DNA from 3 places in the Arthrobacter sp. ISL-69 genome. Region 1 is predicted to be linked to each of the others. Evidence: riboswitches for the same ligand, from Rfam matches in the RefSeq annotation. Region 1 holds a riboswitch; each other region holds the start of a gene.

What was found. A riboswitch is a leader RNA that binds a small molecule or an ion and turns the genes downstream of it on or off. The one in region 1 is predicted to bind thiamine pyrophosphate.
Region 2: it holds a riboswitch for thiamine pyrophosphate, as region 1 does, so the genes downstream of both, thiC (phosphomethylpyrimidine synthase ThiC) here and thiD (bifunctional hydroxymethylpyrimidine kinase/phosphomethylpyrimidine kinase) in region 1, are expected to answer to the same signal.
Region 3: it holds a riboswitch for thiamine pyrophosphate, as region 1 does, so the genes downstream of both, thiO (glycine oxidase ThiO) here and thiD (bifunctional hydroxymethylpyrimidine kinase/phosphomethylpyrimidine kinase) in region 1, are expected to answer to the same signal.

Annotation. Positions count from the first base shown of each region.
Region 1 covers NZ_JAGGPO010000024.1:78,104-83,335, forward strand. Annotated here, with positions in the region: gene thiD (bifunctional hydroxymethylpyrimidine kinase/phosphomethylpyrimidine kinase) at 134-1,726, opposite strand; TPP riboswitch at 1,709-1,806, opposite strand; gene J7I79_RS17765 (Rne/Rng family ribonuclease) at 1,911-5,180, opposite strand.
Region 2 covers NZ_JAGGPO010000015.1:17,969-23,200, reverse strand. Annotated here, with positions in the region: gene J7I79_RS09945 (alpha/beta hydrolase) at 1-309, shown strand, start outside; gene thiC (phosphomethylpyrimidine synthase ThiC) at 278-2,161, opposite strand; TPP riboswitch at 2,156-2,263, opposite strand; gene J7I79_RS09935 (amidohydrolase family protein) at 2,349-3,431, shown strand; gene J7I79_RS09930 (VOC family protein) at 3,516-4,391, shown strand; gene J7I79_RS09925 (hypothetical protein) at 4,505-4,942, shown strand; gene rpsP (30S ribosomal protein S16) at 5,127-5,232, shown strand, end outside.
Region 3 covers NZ_JAGGPO010000018.1:449,325-454,556, forward strand. Annotated here, with positions in the region: gene J7I79_RS14505 (RNB domain-containing ribonuclease) at 1-569, opposite strand, end outside; gene J7I79_RS14510 (ferritin-like fold-containing protein) at 611-1,285, shown strand; gene thiE (thiamine phosphate synthase) at 1,282-2,001, opposite strand; TPP riboswitch at 2,028-2,147, shown strand; gene thiO (glycine oxidase ThiO) at 2,134-3,441, shown strand; gene thiS (sulfur carrier protein ThiS) at 3,438-3,674, shown strand; gene J7I79_RS14530 (thiazole synthase) at 3,680-4,495, shown strand; gene J7I79_RS24780 (4a-hydroxytetrahydrobiopterin dehydratase) at 4,526-5,191, shown strand; gene J7I79_RS14540 (hypothetical protein) at 5,230-5,232, opposite strand, start outside.

The DNA.
Region 1 (5,232 bases):
AAGCACCGAAGATCTAGAATACGCTAATTTTGCCTTCGGCCGCAAATGAGGCTGGCTCCGGTGGTAGTACGTGATAGGCGACACTCCGTGTTTTACGGCCTGCCACTGCAACGACTTCCGGAACCGTGCCCCACTATCCTACCGGCTTTGGAAGGCTTTCCGGTTCAGCGTGCAGGCGCGGCGCGTCGAAGAACTCCACCTCGTACCGGCAGGACTGCCGGAAAGCCAGCCGCATGGCCTCCCGTTCCGTTTCCGAGGCGGCCCGGGCGGCGTCGTCGGTGATCCGCACCGCCTGCCGGGTGGCGGCGGCGAACTCCTCGTCCGCGTACGTCCGCAGCCATTCGGCATACGGGTGGCCGGACGGCGATCCGGCGGCCAGGAACTGCCCGTGCAGCGTGGCCCCCACTTCGGCATACAGCCAGAAGCACGGGAGTACCGCTGCCACGAGCACTCCGTAGCTACCGGAAACAGACGAGGCCAGCAGGTGGTCCACGTAGGACTTGGTCACCGGCCCCAGTCCGGAGTCCACAGTCCGGGTACTCAGCCACGTCCGGTGCAGTTCGGACTCGACTTCGAGGCATTGCTGTGCCGACCGTGCCCAGAACAGTTGCTCGGCCTCGGTGGGGGCGATCGCGGCAGCACGGGACAGCACCCTGGAGTAGCCGTTCAGGTAGATGGCGTCCTGGGCAAGGTAATAGGCAAAGTGGCGTTCCGTGAGGGAACCGTCGGCCAGTGCGCGGATGAAGTCCAGCCCGTAGATGGCATCCAGGTCCGGTCCTGCGTCCTGCCGGAGTACTGCAGCGAACTGGCCTTCCGCCGGAACGTCCTGGCCCCTGGGCACCAGATGGTGGAAGTGGTGGACCGGGCCGTTGCCCGTTCCCACGTCCAGCACTCCGGACTCCCGGAGCGCCCCCTGCAGCCACGGCTTCACTGCCCGCAAGGACGACTCCCAGTCCCCCAGCCTTGCCTGCACGGTGGCCATGGCCGACGACAGGGAGCAACCGGTCCCGTGGCTGTTCCGGGTGGCGATCCGGCCGCCGTCGACCACCACAACATCGTGGGCCAGCAGCCCTTCGGTGTTGACGAGCGCGTCGGGGCATTCCCCGCCGTCGAGATGTCCGCCCTTAACCAGCACGGTGGTGCCGGCCTGGGCGGCAAGCCGTTTGCCCTGGGCCAGTGCCGCCTCCCGGTCGCCCGCGAGGGGCTCGTTGAGGAGTATCGCAAGTTCTGCGAGGTTCGGCGTAATCAGGTCGGCCAGTGGCAGGAGTTCACGGAGTTCCGCTTCGGCGGCCTCCTGCAGGAGCCGGTCCCCGCTGGTGGCCACCATAACAGGGTCCAGGACCACGACGGCGGGACGGGCCTTTACCAGCCAGCTGCGGACGGCGGCAATCACCGCGGAGTCACCCAGCATGCCGATCTTGACGGCGTCGATGCTGATGTCTTCGCTGATGGCCTCAAGCTGGGCGGTCAGGAAGTCCGCCGGGGGAACGTGGACGGCCCGGACGCCGTGGGTGTTCTGTGCCGTCAGGGCGGTAATGGCAGCCATGCCGTAACCGCCGTTGGCGGCAATGCTCTTGAGGTCCGCCTGGATCCCCGCCCCTCCGGACGGGTCCGATCCGGCGATGGCCAGCACCCGCGGGGTTGCGCGCAGGGCGGCGTCCAGGGTGGATCCGGCCCCCGTTGTGGAGGCGGGGGTGGGCAGGAATGATGAAGACAAAGGAGACATCCCTTCGCCGGTGCTAGCCGGACAGGTTCAACGGGTGTGGATCTCAGCCGGCCCTGTGCGCGGCACCCCGTGTCAGTCCCCCAGCCTAGCTGTTTTCCTTTAACGGACTCGCAGGTACGGCCCGAATCCGGCGTATTACTACGCCCGGTTCGGACCGCACCCGCGGTGTCAGTCGGCTGGTGGATCAGAGCTCGGAGGCCGGCACTCCCACGCCGAGGATGATCGGTGCGCTGGCCGGAGCCTTTGCCTGCGCATCCTTCTTTGCCGGTTCCGGTGCCTTGGCCTCGTGGGTATGCCCTGCCGCGGCCACCGGAGCCGTCTCGTGGTGTTCCACGGACGTTTCGTTCGCTGCGCCCTGGGCACGGCTCGCACTCCGGTTGCGGCGCGGACGGCGCGCCCGGCCCTGCACCGCAGTGTGGTCGGTGTAGTCGGCTTCAGCAGCCTGGACTGCCGGGGCCCGCGTAGCCGGAACCCGGGCTGCCGGGGCCTGGACCGCCTGAACCGGCTGCTCAGCCGGTGCCGCCGGGCGCTCAGCCGCTGCAGGCCCGCCAAGGTGCGCGAACGCCTCGGCCAGGCGGTCGAGGGTCAGCGCCGCGCCCGTGGCCGGCGATTCCCCTGCGTGCTCAACGAACGGCAGCGCAACCTTTTCGCCGCCGAAGGTCAGGACCGCAGCCGGCCGCCCTGCGGCAGCCGCCTCGGCGTCGGACACCTTGGCCGGCCGCGCCGTGGCGGGAGCGGACTGCGCCGGCGTTGACTGGGCAGCGTGGGCCTGCCCTGCCGCTTTGGCAGCAGCAGCCGCCGGGGCGGCATGGCCGGTCTCGGCGTCGTGCAGGTGGGCGGCGTGCGCCGCGGCGGCTATGTTGGCCAGCGCCGCGCGGGTAGCTTCGGCCTTGGCGTGGCGCTCGGCATCGGTGGGCTCGTAATGTACCGCGGCCGGCGTCAGCGGAGCGGCCTCGGGAGCCTGACCGCCCTTGCCGCGGCGGCGGCTCTTGCGCTCCGTCCGCGGGGCCGGCTGGCTCTCCGTCCGCGGTACGTGATGCTCGGCGGCCACAACGTTGGCGCGGCGGTGTTCCACGGGCTCGTCGTGGGTGACGATGCCGCGGCCGGCGCAGGCTTCACACTGCTCGCCGAAGACTTCCAGCAGCCCGGTGCCCATCCGCTTGCGGGTCATCTGCACGAGTCCCAGCGAGGTCACTTCGGCCACCTGGTGCTTGGTCCGGTCGCGGCCGAGGCACTCCACCATGCGGCGAAGCACGAGGTCGCGGTTGGATTCGAGCACCATGTCGATGAAGTCGATGACGATGATGCCGCCGATGTCGCGGAGCCGGAGCTGCCGGACGACTTCCTCGGCCGCTTCCAGGTTGTTCTTGGTGACGGTTTCCTCGAGGTTGCCGCCGCTGCCGGTGAACTTGCCGGTGTTGACATCCACCACGGTCATGGCTTCGGTGCGGTCGATGACCAGGGAACCGCCGGACGGCAGGAAGACCTTCCGGTCGAGTGCCTTGTGGATCTGCTCGTCGATCCGCCAGGCCGCGAAGATGTCCGTGTCCTTGGTCCACTTCTCGAGCCGGCCCACGAGGTCCGGAGCCACGTAGGTGACATAGGCCTCGATGGTGTCCCAGGCTTCCTCGCCGGAGACGATCAGCTTGGAGAAGTCCTCGTTGAAGACGTCACGGACCACCTTGATGGTCAGGTCAGGTTCGCCGTAGAGCAGTTCCGGAGCGAGGATTTTGGTGGACGTTGCCTGGCCTTCGATCCCTTCCCACTGGGCGCGCAGGCGGTTGATGTCGTGTGTGAGCTCTTCCTCGGACGCGCCCTCGGCTGCAGTGCGGACGATGACGCCGGCATCTTCCGGCAGGCGGTCCTTGAGGATCCGCTTGAGGCGGTTGCGTTCGACGTCGGGCAGCTTGCGGGAGATTCCGGTCATGGAACCGCCGGGAACGTAGACGAGGTAGCGGCCGGGCAGCGAAATCTGGCTCGTCAGGCGGGCGCCCTTGTGGCCGACCGGGTCCTTGGTGACCTGGACCAGCACGGAGTCGCCGGACTTCAGTGCGTTCTCGATCCGGCGCTGCTTGCCTTCGAGGTTGACCACGTCCCAGTTGACTTCACCGGCGTACAGCACGGCGTTCCGGCCGCGTCCGATGTCCACGAAGGCGGCTTCCATCGACGGCAGCACGTTCTGTACCTTGCCCAGGTAGACGTTGCCGATCAGGGAGTCCTGCTGGGTCTTGGACACGAAGTGCTCTGCCAGGACGCCGTCTTCGAGGACGCCGATCTGGATTCTGTCGTCGCGCTGGCGGACGATCATCTGGCGGTCCACGGATTCGCGGCGGGCCAGGAACTCGGCCTCGGTGATGATCGTGCGGCGGCGGCCGGTGTCGCGGGATTCGCGGCGGCGCTGCTTCTTGGCCTCCAGCCGGGTGGAGCCCTTGACGGATGTTACGCGGTTGTTGACGGGCGCCTCGCTGGCGGCGCGCGGGGCACGGACACGGGTCACGGTGTTGGGCGGGTCGTCGCCTTCCCCTCCGGTGAGCTCAAGATCCTGGTCGCCGCGGCGGCGGCGGCGACGGCGGCGGGATGTCACGCCGTCCTCCGCAGTCCGGGTGGACTCCTCATCGGCGTCCTCGTCAGCGGCGCCCTCGGCGCCCTCGGCGTCTTCGGCCTCGCCGGTCGCTTCGCGTTCGGTCACGCGGCTGCGGCCGCGGCGTCCGCGGCTGCGCCGGCGACGGGCGCCGCCGGCGTCAGCATCGCCGTCGTCGCCGGTTTCTTCCTCGTCAGATTCCTCGGCCGCAGCGGGGGTGACCGCGGGGGGCGTGGCCGGGCGGACCACGCTGCTCAGGTCGGGTGCCTGGAAAATCATGGAAGTGACCGAGCCGGGCTCAAGGAAGAGCGCGCCCACCGGGTTGGCCTCCGCGGTGGCGGGCTCTTCAGGCTCGGCAGCTGCTGCTTCCTCCGGTGCTGCTGCTTCAGCAGCGGGTGCGGTCTCCGCGACCGGCGCAGGCTCGACGACCGGCGCAGGTTCCTCGGCAGGGGCCGGCTCAGCAGCGGGTTCGGTGGCGGCCGCTTTTGCGGGGGCCTTGGCGCGCGAGGCGCGGCGGCGGACGGGCTTTTCAACGACGGCGGCTTCAACCGCGACGTCTTCCACGGGTGCAGCATCAGCCGGGGCTGCGTCTACCGGAGCAGCTGCGGCGTCCTCGGCGAAGACCGGGAGCGGCTCGGCAGGCTCGACTTTCCTGCGGGAGCGGCTGCGGCGCGCCGGGGGCTTCTCCTCTGCGGCGGTGTCCGCCTCCGGGGCCTCCGCCGGAACTGCCTCCGATTCGCCGGCTTCGACGGCCTCCACCTTGGGGGCGGCCTTGCGCCTTGTCCGGGTCGCCTTCTTCGGCGCCTCCAGAGCTACTGCTTCTTCGCTGGCAGCGGTTTCTTCATTAACGGCTAGAACCTGGTCATTATCCATATGTGGCGACACTCCTGCCCCTGACGTACCGCCACATCCGGCACCCATTGGG
Region 2 (5,232 bases), on a different contig from region 1:
CGGCGGGCGTTTTCCGTGCACAGCGACAACCCGGCGACGCCGGAGGCGCGGAGTGCTGCCCGCCGGCTCCGGCTGCAGGCACCTCCGTGGGAGGCTCCGCTTCAGATCGTGCCCGGAGTCCCCACCCTGGTGCTCACCGGAGGCTGGGAACCGCTTTATGAGGAAATCGCCGGCTACTTGCGCGAAACCGGTGCCCTGCACCGCGTTGCCGCGGGCGGACACCGGCCTCAGGACTCGGTGGAGGGCGACCGGTTCATCCGGTCGTTCATCGCAGAGATCAGCCGGCGTCAGCACTCACAGGCGTCTTAGCGGTTCCTTCACCGGCAGTGCTGCGCGGGCCCGGCCCCTTCGGGGCAGGAAGGTTAAGCTCCGGCAGGTAGACCTTGCCGCCCGCGGCAAGGAATTCGTTGCTTTTCTCACGCATGCCGGCAGCCATCTCGGCAAGGGCCGTCTGGGCCTCGGCTGAACCGTATTCGTCCCTGATGTCCTGGCTGATGCGCATCGAGCAGAACTTGGGACCGCACATCGAACAGAAATGGGCAGTCTTCGCCGGCTCGGCAGGCAACGTCTCGTCATGAAACGCTTCCGCGGTGACCGGGTCCAGCGACAGGGCAAACTGGTCCCGCCAGCGGAATTCGAACCGGGCCTTGGACAGCGCGTCGTCACGTTCATGCGCGCCGGGGTGGCCCTTGGCGAGGTCGGCGGCGTGGGCGGCGATCTTGTAAGTGATCACACCGGTTTTGACATCGTCCTTGTTCGGCAGCCCGAGGTGCTCCTTGGGTGTTACGTAGCAGAGCATGGCCGTGCCGTAGCGGGCGATTTCCGTGGCGCCGATGGCCGAGGTGATGTGGTCGTAGCCCGGGGCTATGTCTGTGACCAGGGGACCGAGGGTATAGAACGGGGCGCCTTTGCACAGTTCCTGCTGGCGTTCCACGTTCTCGCGGACCAGGTGGAACGGCACGTGGCCGGGGCCTTCCACCATCACTTGCACGTCGAACTCCCAGGCCCGCTGCGTCAGTTCGGCCAGGGTGTCCAGTTCGGCGAACTGGGCGGCGTCGTTCGCGTCAGCCGTCGCACCCGGCCGCAGTCCGTCGCCCAGCGAGAACGCGACGTCGTACTTGGCGAAAATCTCGCACAGCTCGTCGAAGTGCGTGTACAGGAAGTTTTCCTGGTGATGCGCCAGGCACCACCCCGCCATGATGGCGCCGCCCCGGGACACGATTCCGGTGACCCGCTTGACCGTGAGCGGTACGTAGCGGAGGAGAACCCCCGCGTGGATGGTCATGTAGTCCACGCCCTGCTCGCACTGCTCGATCACGGTATCCCGGAAGATCTCCCAAGTGAGGGCGTTCGCCTCGCCGTTGACCTTCTCCAGGGCCTGGTAGATCGGTACCGTACCGATCGGGACCGGGGAGTTGCGGATGAGCCATTCCCGGGTGGTGTGGATGTCGTCGCCGGTGGACAGGTCCATCACCGTGTCGGCGCCCCACTGGGTGGCCCACTGCAGTTTGTCCACTTCCTCGGCAATGGAGCTGGTAACTGCCGAGTTGCCGATGTTGGCATTGATCTTCACAAGGAAGGCCTTGCCGATGATCATCGGTTCGGATTCCGGGTGGTTGATGTTGTTGGGGATGATGGCGCGGCCGGCAGCCACTTCGCTGCGGACGAGCTCCACGTCGCAGTTCTCGCGGAGGGCAACGAACTGCATCTCGGGCGTCACCACACCCTGCCGTGCGTAATGCATCTGTGTGACAGTCTTGCCTTCGACGGCGCGGCGGGGCACGGGCTGCGCGCCCTTCCACTCCGCGGATGCGGCGCCGCGGCGCACTGCCGACTTGCCGTCGTCAAGCAGGTTCCGTTCCCGGCCGCTGTAGGGCTCGGTGTCGGCCCGGGCTTCGATCCACCGGGTCCTGAACGGTTCCAGGCCCACCACGGGATCGCTTCCGGGCCCCGCTGTCCGGTACACCCGGAACGGGGGGTTGGCGGCGCCGCCCGGAGAGTCCTCCAGGGCAATTTCGGTCACCGGCACCTTGATCCCGGTGGCCTCGTCGGCGATGAACGCCAACGAATGGGACTTCAGGGACTGCGTTTCAATCGTGCCTGACTTGCCGGAGTCGGTGTCGTTTTGGGCAGGGATCAGCTGTGTTTCTTGTGTATTCATGGAATACTCACTTCCTTCGCCGGCATTACCCGGACAGGTTCAACGGTCGCAGGCCGCGTCAGCCCGATCTCAGCCCCTGCAAGGGCACCCGTGTGGTCGTAAACGAAGCTACCACAGGGCCGGGCAGTCCCTTTGTCACATGGCGTTCACGTCCGGCGGCGGCAGCCCGCCGGACTAGGCTTGAAACATGGCTGGCATCATCGAATTCAGCGGGACCGTGCTCACCGCCCCGGACCAGGAACGGCACGGCCTTTGGGCTGTCGACGGCAGGCTGACGTTCAAGCGGCCGGCCGTTCCCGCCGATGTTGTGCTGGAGGGCTGGGTCCTGCCGGGCCTGGTGGATGCGCACTGCCACATCGGACTCGGACCCGTCGGGGACGTTACCGAGTCCCTGGCCGAAGAGCAGGCCATGACGGACCGGAACGCCGGTACCCTGCTGGTCCGCGACGCCGGCGCCGTGCACGACACGCGCTGGCTCCAGCACCGTCCCGAGCTGCCCAGGATCATCCGGGCCGGCCGGCATGTTGCCAGGACGAGCCGCTACCTGCGGGGATTCGCCGTCGAGGTTGAACCGGACGGCCTGGTCGAGGCAGTGCGGAAGCAGGCACTCGCGGGCGACGGCTGGGTCAAGCTGGTGGGGGACTGGATCGACCGGGGCGCCGGCGACCTCGCGCCGTCGTTCCCCGCCGCCGTGGTGCGGGACGCTGTCCGCGCCGCCCACGATGAAGGCGCCAGGGTGACCGCGCACTGTTTCGCCGAGGACACGCTGGATGACATGCTCGACGCCGGCATCGACTGTATCGAACACGGAACCGGCCTTCTCCCGCGGCACCTGCCCCGGTTCGTGGAACAGCGCGTCCCGATTGTGCCCACGCTCATCAATATTGCGACCTTTCCGGAGATCGCCGACCGGGCCGAAGCGAAGTTCCCGCGCTACGCAGCGCACATGCGGGCGCTGTGGCAGCGGCGGAACGAGCGGATCCTGGAAGCCTACGAAGCGGGCGTGCCGATCTACGCCGGGACCGATGCGGGCAGCGTCATCGGCCACGGACGGATCGTGGACGAGATCCACGCGCTCCATGCGGCCGGCCTGCCGGCGGAAGCGGCGCTGGACGCGGCGTCATGGGCAGCGCGGGAATGGCTGGGAGCCGACGGCATTACGGAAGGTGCCAGTGCCGACGTCGTGCTGTGCGCACAGGACCCCCGGACCAGTCCGGCGACGCTGCGGGATCTCAAACACATCGTGCTTCGGGGCACTCAGCTCCGCTAGGAATAAATTGAAGCTTCAAGTAATTTAACTCTATGTAATCGTCGCCGGATGCCGGTGGCGGAGTTTCGGGAGTTTGGAGTTGCCATGACCACAGAATCCAGCAGCAAGGACCTGCTGCCCGCCGATCTCGCCATGGGCACGGTGATGCTCAAAGTGGGCAACATGAAGCTGATGACGGACTATTACCAGCGGGCGCTCGGGCTGGAGCCGGTGGCCGAGCAGGATGGCGGCGTGTACCTTGGCCGGCGCGGAAGGCCCTTGGTCCACCTGGCGCCGGCCCCCGGACTGAACCTTCCCGCCCGGGGTGAGGCCGGACTGTTCCATACAGCGCTGTTGTTCGAGGACCGGCCGTCGCTCGCTGCCACGGTGGCCTCCGCGGCCCGGTATGAACCGGGGCTGTTCACGGGCAGCGCGGACCACCTTGTCAGCGAGGCCTTCTACTTCAGCGACCCGGAGGGCAACGGCATCGAGCTCTACTGGGACCGCCCGCGTGAGGCCTGGTCCTGGGAGGGCAGCAACGTGGTCATGGACAGCCTTGCCCTGCCGCCGCAGAGGTTCCTGCAGGAACACCTGACCGAGGAGGCAGTGAGCGGTCAGCGGGAGACGCGGGCCGGCGTCGGGCACGTCCACCTCCAAGTTGGCGATGTGCAATCAGCGCACGACTTCTACGTGGGCACGCTTGGTTTCGAGAAAACCGCAGGATGGCACGGACAGGCCCTGTTCGTCTCGGCTGGCGGCTATCACCACCACATGGCCATGAACGTCTGGAACAGCAGGGGCGCAGGGCCGCGGCAGGACACGCTGGGCCTGGGTGAAGTCCTGATCGAAGTTCCCGAGGGCGACGACGTCGGCGCGCTCGCTGACCGTTTGCGGGTGGCCGGCGTCCAGCCCCACCACACGGGGGCGGAGCTGCGGTTCGAGGATCCGTGGCGCAACCGGATCCGCGTCGCGGTCCGCTAAGGGGGCGCTGACCAGCACGTCCATCTGGGTTAGGCTGAATCCGGAAGGCCCCGGGCAGCCGCAAAGCTGCCCGTCAGGACCATCACACCGCAGACGGAATGAGGATGATTTCCATGGGTTTCACCGAAATCTTTGTTTCCACCCACGATGAGGCCCTCAAGCGCGCGGGGGTACTCGACGGCGGGGGGCCTGCGGCTCCGGAGGCGCTCCGGATTCCGGACATCAGCGATTTTGAAATTGAACAGCTCGGCGACCTGGCCGGCACGGCGGTGCACGCGGCGGGCGCGGACTACGAACTGGCAATGGTGGATGTGGCCAGCGATTCACTGCTGGGCGTGCCGGCGGCCATGGTCCGGGCGCTGGCGGAACTCCTCAGCTATGAGACCGAGGGGGAGGGCGACATCCTGGAGGATGTGGCGGCCAGGTGGGCGGCGGAGGAGGACATGCCCTTCGGGTCCGAGGAGGCCCGCGGCTATGTCCAGAGGCTGGCCCAGCTCGCCGGCAGTGTGGACCCCAACGCCCGAACCGGGTTGTACGTCTGGTCGTCCTGACCGGCCCGCTGTGTGTCAAGTCGAAATCCCGGCGTTGATCTGGCACAATGAACAGGTACTCGATCTGCGTGGCCCCTCTCTCCGCGTCCGGATCTTGTCCTTTTAGAACCCCCTAGTACGGCCCGCCCCACGGGTGCAGAACGCCGGGCTCGACCCCGTTTCAGAAACAGGAGTGACCACAAAAGTGGCCGTAAAGATTCGCCTTAAGCGCTTCGGCAAGATGCGCGCACCGTACTACCGCATCGTCGTCATGGACGCACGCTCCAAGCGTGATGGCCGTGCCATCGAAG
Region 3 (5,232 bases), on a different contig from region 1:
ACCGGGCCGGCACCGCCCGAATCGAGGTCCTCCTGGACGTTCTTATAGCTGAGTTTGGCCCGGCTCCGGATCCTGGCCCGGCGCACCAGCACCGACTGCACGTGCGCTGCCTCATCCAGCTCGAACTCCCAGACAAACGCGGCGCACAGTTGGCCGGAAAGCAGGCTGCCGGCGCTTTCGCTGATGACTTCCGGATGGAGCGGGATCCGCCCGTCGGGGGCGTAGAAGGTCTGCCCGCGGCGGCGGGTTTCGGCGTCGAGTGCCCCGCCGGGCTGCACGAAGGACGGCACATCGGCGATGGCGTAGAGCACCTTGTAGCCCCCGCCGGACCGTTCAATGAACAGGGCCTGGTCCAGGTCCGTGGAGGAAGGGGGATCGATGGTCACGAATTCCACGTCCGTGAGGTCGAAGTCAGGCATCTTGTGCTCCGCAATGGCCGCCAGCGCATCTTGAAGGGCATCATCAGGGAAGGGGCCGGGAAGCTCCAACTCCGTCCGGAGCGCGTGCAGCGCCTCGGCCAGACGGTTGGTCTGCTCGTGGACACTTGGAGTCAGGCGATGATGTGACACGAAAGTCAGATTAGCTCGATTTGCGCCATTAGTCTTGACTGATGAGCTCATCCCCGGCTGACACCGCTCGTTACAACCGCTTCGTGGCAGACCTGTTCGGAATGATGGCCTACGGGGAGCTGTCGGCCTTCGAGAGATTCTCAGCGGACGCGCGGCATTCGCCCACCCTCCACGACCGTGCCGTGCTTGGCAGGATTGCCGTGGTGGAGTTCCGGCACTACGAGCTGGTGAGCTCCCGGCTGGCCAGTATGAACATCGACGCCGAGGACGCCATGCTGCCGTTCCAGGCTGCCGTGGATTACTTCCACTCCCGGACGCGCCCGGGGGACTGGTTCGAATCCCTGATGAAGGCCTACGTCATCGACACGGTCTCAGCCGACTTTTATCGGGCCATCTCGCAGTATGTGGATGCCGCCACGCGCGAACTCATCGAACAGATCCAGGACTCCGAAGCGACCACCGAGGTCCTCCGCGAACGGCTCAAAGGCGCCCTGGCCGATGACCCCAGGCTCGCGTCGAGACTTGCGCTCTGGGGCAGGCGGCTGCTGGGCGAAGCATTGACCCAGGCACAGCGCGTCAGCTACGAGCACGCCTTCCTGGCAAGCCTGATCGGCGGCGAGGACAACGCCGCAGCGAAAGAGCTGGTCAGCGGGCTGATCTCCGGCCTGGCGGGGAACCATTCACGGCGTATGACGCAGCTCGGCCTGACCGGCTAGCTGTACTGCTGGCCGGCGTCGAGCGCCGCCAACAGCGACTTGGCCGCTGCGGCCGGGTCGTCGGCTTCGGTAATGGCGCGGACCACTACGATGCGCTGCGCTCCGGCAGCCACCACTTGTTCAACGTTGCCCAGGTCAATGCCGCCGATGGCGAACCACGGCAGCAGCGGACCGCCAACGGTCCCTTTAGCCGCGCTGTCAGCTGTTTTGTCTGTTGTTTTGCCGCTGGCCCCGGCCGCGTAGTGTACCAGATCGAGGCCGACGGCGGCCCGGCCCGGCTTGGTGGGAGTGGCCCACACCGGCCCTACGCAGAAGTAGTCCAGTCCGCCGGGACCGGCAACCGCGGCGATGGCGGCGTCGATCTGCTCCGGGCTGTGGGTTGACAGGCCGATCACGGCGTCATCGCCGAGGAATTTCCGGGCCGAAGCCAGGGGAAGGTCCTTCTGCCCGATGTGGAGTACCGGGGCGCCGGCGAGCGAGGCTATGTCGGCGCGGTCGTTGACCGACCAGAGCCGGCCGTGGCGGCGGGCCGCAGCCTCCAGCACTTCAAGCAGCTCGAGCTCTTCGGCGGCCTCCAGGTTCTTGTCCCGGAGCTGGATGATGTCAACGCCGCCGGCGTAGGCGGCATCGACGAAGTCTTCGAAATCGCCCCGGTCGGTGCGGGCATCGGTGCAGAGGTACAGGCGGGCGCTGGTGAGGACGGCGTGCTCGGTCATGGCACCAGCCTAGTTCCTCTAAACTGGGGTGGTACCGCGGGAGCCCGCTGCAGCTGTCACAAAGCTGCAGGGCTGAGAGGGCGTCAGAGCCGACCGCTTGACCTGATCCGGTTAGTACCGGCGTAGGGAAGGATGACAATGAACCCGCAACCCGCAGCAGGCCGCCCCGCCGCGCGCACCCGGGAAATCAGCGCCGACGTCGCCGTCATAGGCGGAGGGGTCATCGGCCACGGCATCGCGTGGGAAGCCCGGCAGTCCGGCAGGTCCGTGGTGCTCATCGACGACGCACCGGGGACGGGCGCCAGTTGGGCCGCCGCCGGCATGCTGGCACCAGTGAGCGAACTCCACTACCAGGAGGAACAGCTCCTGGAACTCATGCTTCACTCCTCGGGTCTGTGGCCCGCCTTCGCCGCAGGCCTCGAGGCGCGGGATACCGGCGGCGGAGCCACCGGCACCGGCTACCTCACGACGTCGACCCTGGCCGTAGGGGCCGACGCCGCCGACCGCCGGGCGCTCGCCGACCTGCGGGGAGTCCAGCGGGCAAGCGGCCTCACAGTGGAACCTCTTACAGTCAGGGAAGCACGGGCCCGCGAACCGCTGCTGAGCCCCGGGATCTCCTGCGCCTTCGACATTCCGGCCGACCACCAGGTGGACCCCCGCCGGCTCCTCGCCCTGATCGCGGAGTCCCTGGCAGAATCCGCCGTGCATGAGCGGGCCGCCGGCCTGCTCTGGGAGGACGGGCGGGTCAGCGGGGTCAGCCTGGCCGGGGGAGGCACCGTGCACGCCGGGGAGACCATCGTTGCCAACGGGCTGGGGTCTGCGGCCCTGGGCGGGCTGCCAACCGGCCTGAGGCTGCCGCTCCGCCCGGTGTACGGCGACATCCTGCGCCTGCGTGTTCCCGCTTACCTGCAGCCGCTGGTGACATCAACTGTCCGCGGCATGGTCCACGGAATCCCCGTCTATATCGTTCCCCGGCAGGACGGAACGGTGGTGATCGGGGCGACGCAGCGCGAAGACGCCCTCGCCGCTGCGGGCGTTGAAGGCACCGGCACAGGACCAGCGGCACCTGCCGAGGCCGCCGTTTCAGCCGGCGGCGTCTACCAGCTGCTCCGCGACGCGCAGGTGCTGGTGCCGGCCGTCGCTGAACTGGAGCTCCTGGAAGCCACCGCGAGGGCCCGTCCGGGAACGCCGGACAACGCGCCGCTGCTGGGGCGGGTCGCGGACGCCCGCACCGGCCGGGACATTGGGGGGCTGATCATTGCCACCGGATTCTTCCGTCACGGCGTCCTGCTGACGCCCGCGGCCGCTGCCATCTGCAGGCAGCTGATGGACGGCAACGCCGATCCGCGCTGGGCGCCGTTCCGGCCCGACCGGTTCTCCCGTTTTCCGGCACCGTCCGCAACCACAGTCACAATTGACCCGAACAAGGAAACAGCATGAACATCAAACTGAACGGCACGGCCCACGCAGTCGACGACGGCGCGTCCGTCACCACCCTCATCAGCCAGGTCACCGGCAGGAACCTCGCCCCCAACGGGCAGGCTGCCGACGGCCAGAAACTGGGAGTGGCGGTTGCGAGGAACTCCGAGGTAGTGCCGCGCAGCCAGTGGTACGTCACGGCGCTCGCCGAGGGCGACGACGTCGAACTCGTTACAGCGGTACAGGGAGGTTGAGCATCATGGCAGGAACCACGGTTGCCGGCGCGGCACATGCACAGCAGGCGGCGGACCCCTTCATTGTGGACGGTGTTCCGCTGGGGTCGCGGCTGATCATGGGCACCGGCGGTGCGCCCAGCCTGGACGGGCTGGGGGCGGCACTGATCGCGTCCGGCACGGAGCTGACCACGGTGGCCATGCGCCGCTACTCGCCGGCCGAAACAGGCTCGCTGTTCCAGCTCCTGGTGGACCACAACATCCGGGTCCTGCCCAACACCGCCGGGTGTTTCACGGCCAGGGACGCAGTCATGACGGCGGAACTGGCGCGGGAGGCGCTGGAAACGGACTGGGTCAAACTCGAAGTGATTGCCGACGAACACACGCTCCTGCCGGACGCCGTGGAGCTGGTGGACGCCACCGAGCAACTCGTCAACCGCGGGTTCAAGGTGTTCGCCTACACCAACGACGACCCCGTGCTGGCGCTGCGGCTGGAGAACCTCGGAGCCACCGCTGTGATGCCGCTCGGCTCACCCATCGGTACCGGTCTGGGCATCCTGAACCCGCACAACATCGAACTCATTGTTTCCCGGGCATCCGTTCCCGTGGTGCTGGACGCCGGCATCGGCACCGCGTCCGATGCTGCGCTCGCCATGGAACTGGGCTGCGACGCCGTCCTGCTGGCCACAGCGGTGACCCGGGCGCAGAATCCGGCGATGATGGGGGAGGCCTTCAAACACGCGGTCATCGCCGGTAGGCTGGCGAAAGCGGCCGGCCGGATTCCGCGCCGCGAGCACGCTCTTGCGTCGTCGGCCATGGAAGGCCGGGCGGAGTTCCTCTAGGCAGTCCAAGACCATCCAAGGGAGCCAACGGTGACCGGCAAGGAAGACGTTCTTACCCGACCCCGGATTGACGCCGCGCTGGCGGACCTTCCCGACTGGAGATACCGGCTGGGCGGCCTCGTGACTGTCTACAAAACGCCAACGGCGGCCGGTGCGCTCGAGCTGATTGCCGCCGTCGGGCGCCTGGCCGAGGAACAGAACCACCACCCGGACCTGGACTGGCGCTACAACCGGGTCTTCATCCGCTACACGTCCCATGATGCCGGCACCGAGGTGACGCAGCGTGACGTCGCCGCCGCGGCAGCTGTCAGCCAGGCCGCCGCTGCTGCAGGGGCCGCCGCGGAGCCGGGGCTGTACCGGACCGTGGAGATCGTCATCGACACTGCCAACCCGGGCGAGATTTCCGAAGTCTGGCGGACAGCCCTTGGTTACCGGAAAGGCAGGTACGGGGACCTCGCTGACCCCTACGGCCGCGGGCCGGGGCTCTCGTTCCAGGAAACCGCCGCCCCCAACGAGAACCGCTTCCATCTGGACATCCACCGGAGCATGGCGGAATCCGGCCCGGCGCTGGAGAAAACCGCGGCGACCGGGGCATTAATGAACCGTGACCACGCACCCAACTGGGTGGTGGTCACGGATGCGCAGGGAAACCGGCTCTGCCTGTGCACCGAGGAAGGCCACGAACCGGACCTGTAGCCGGCCGCCTTCGGACCGCGGACCCCGGCCCTAGAGCCCTA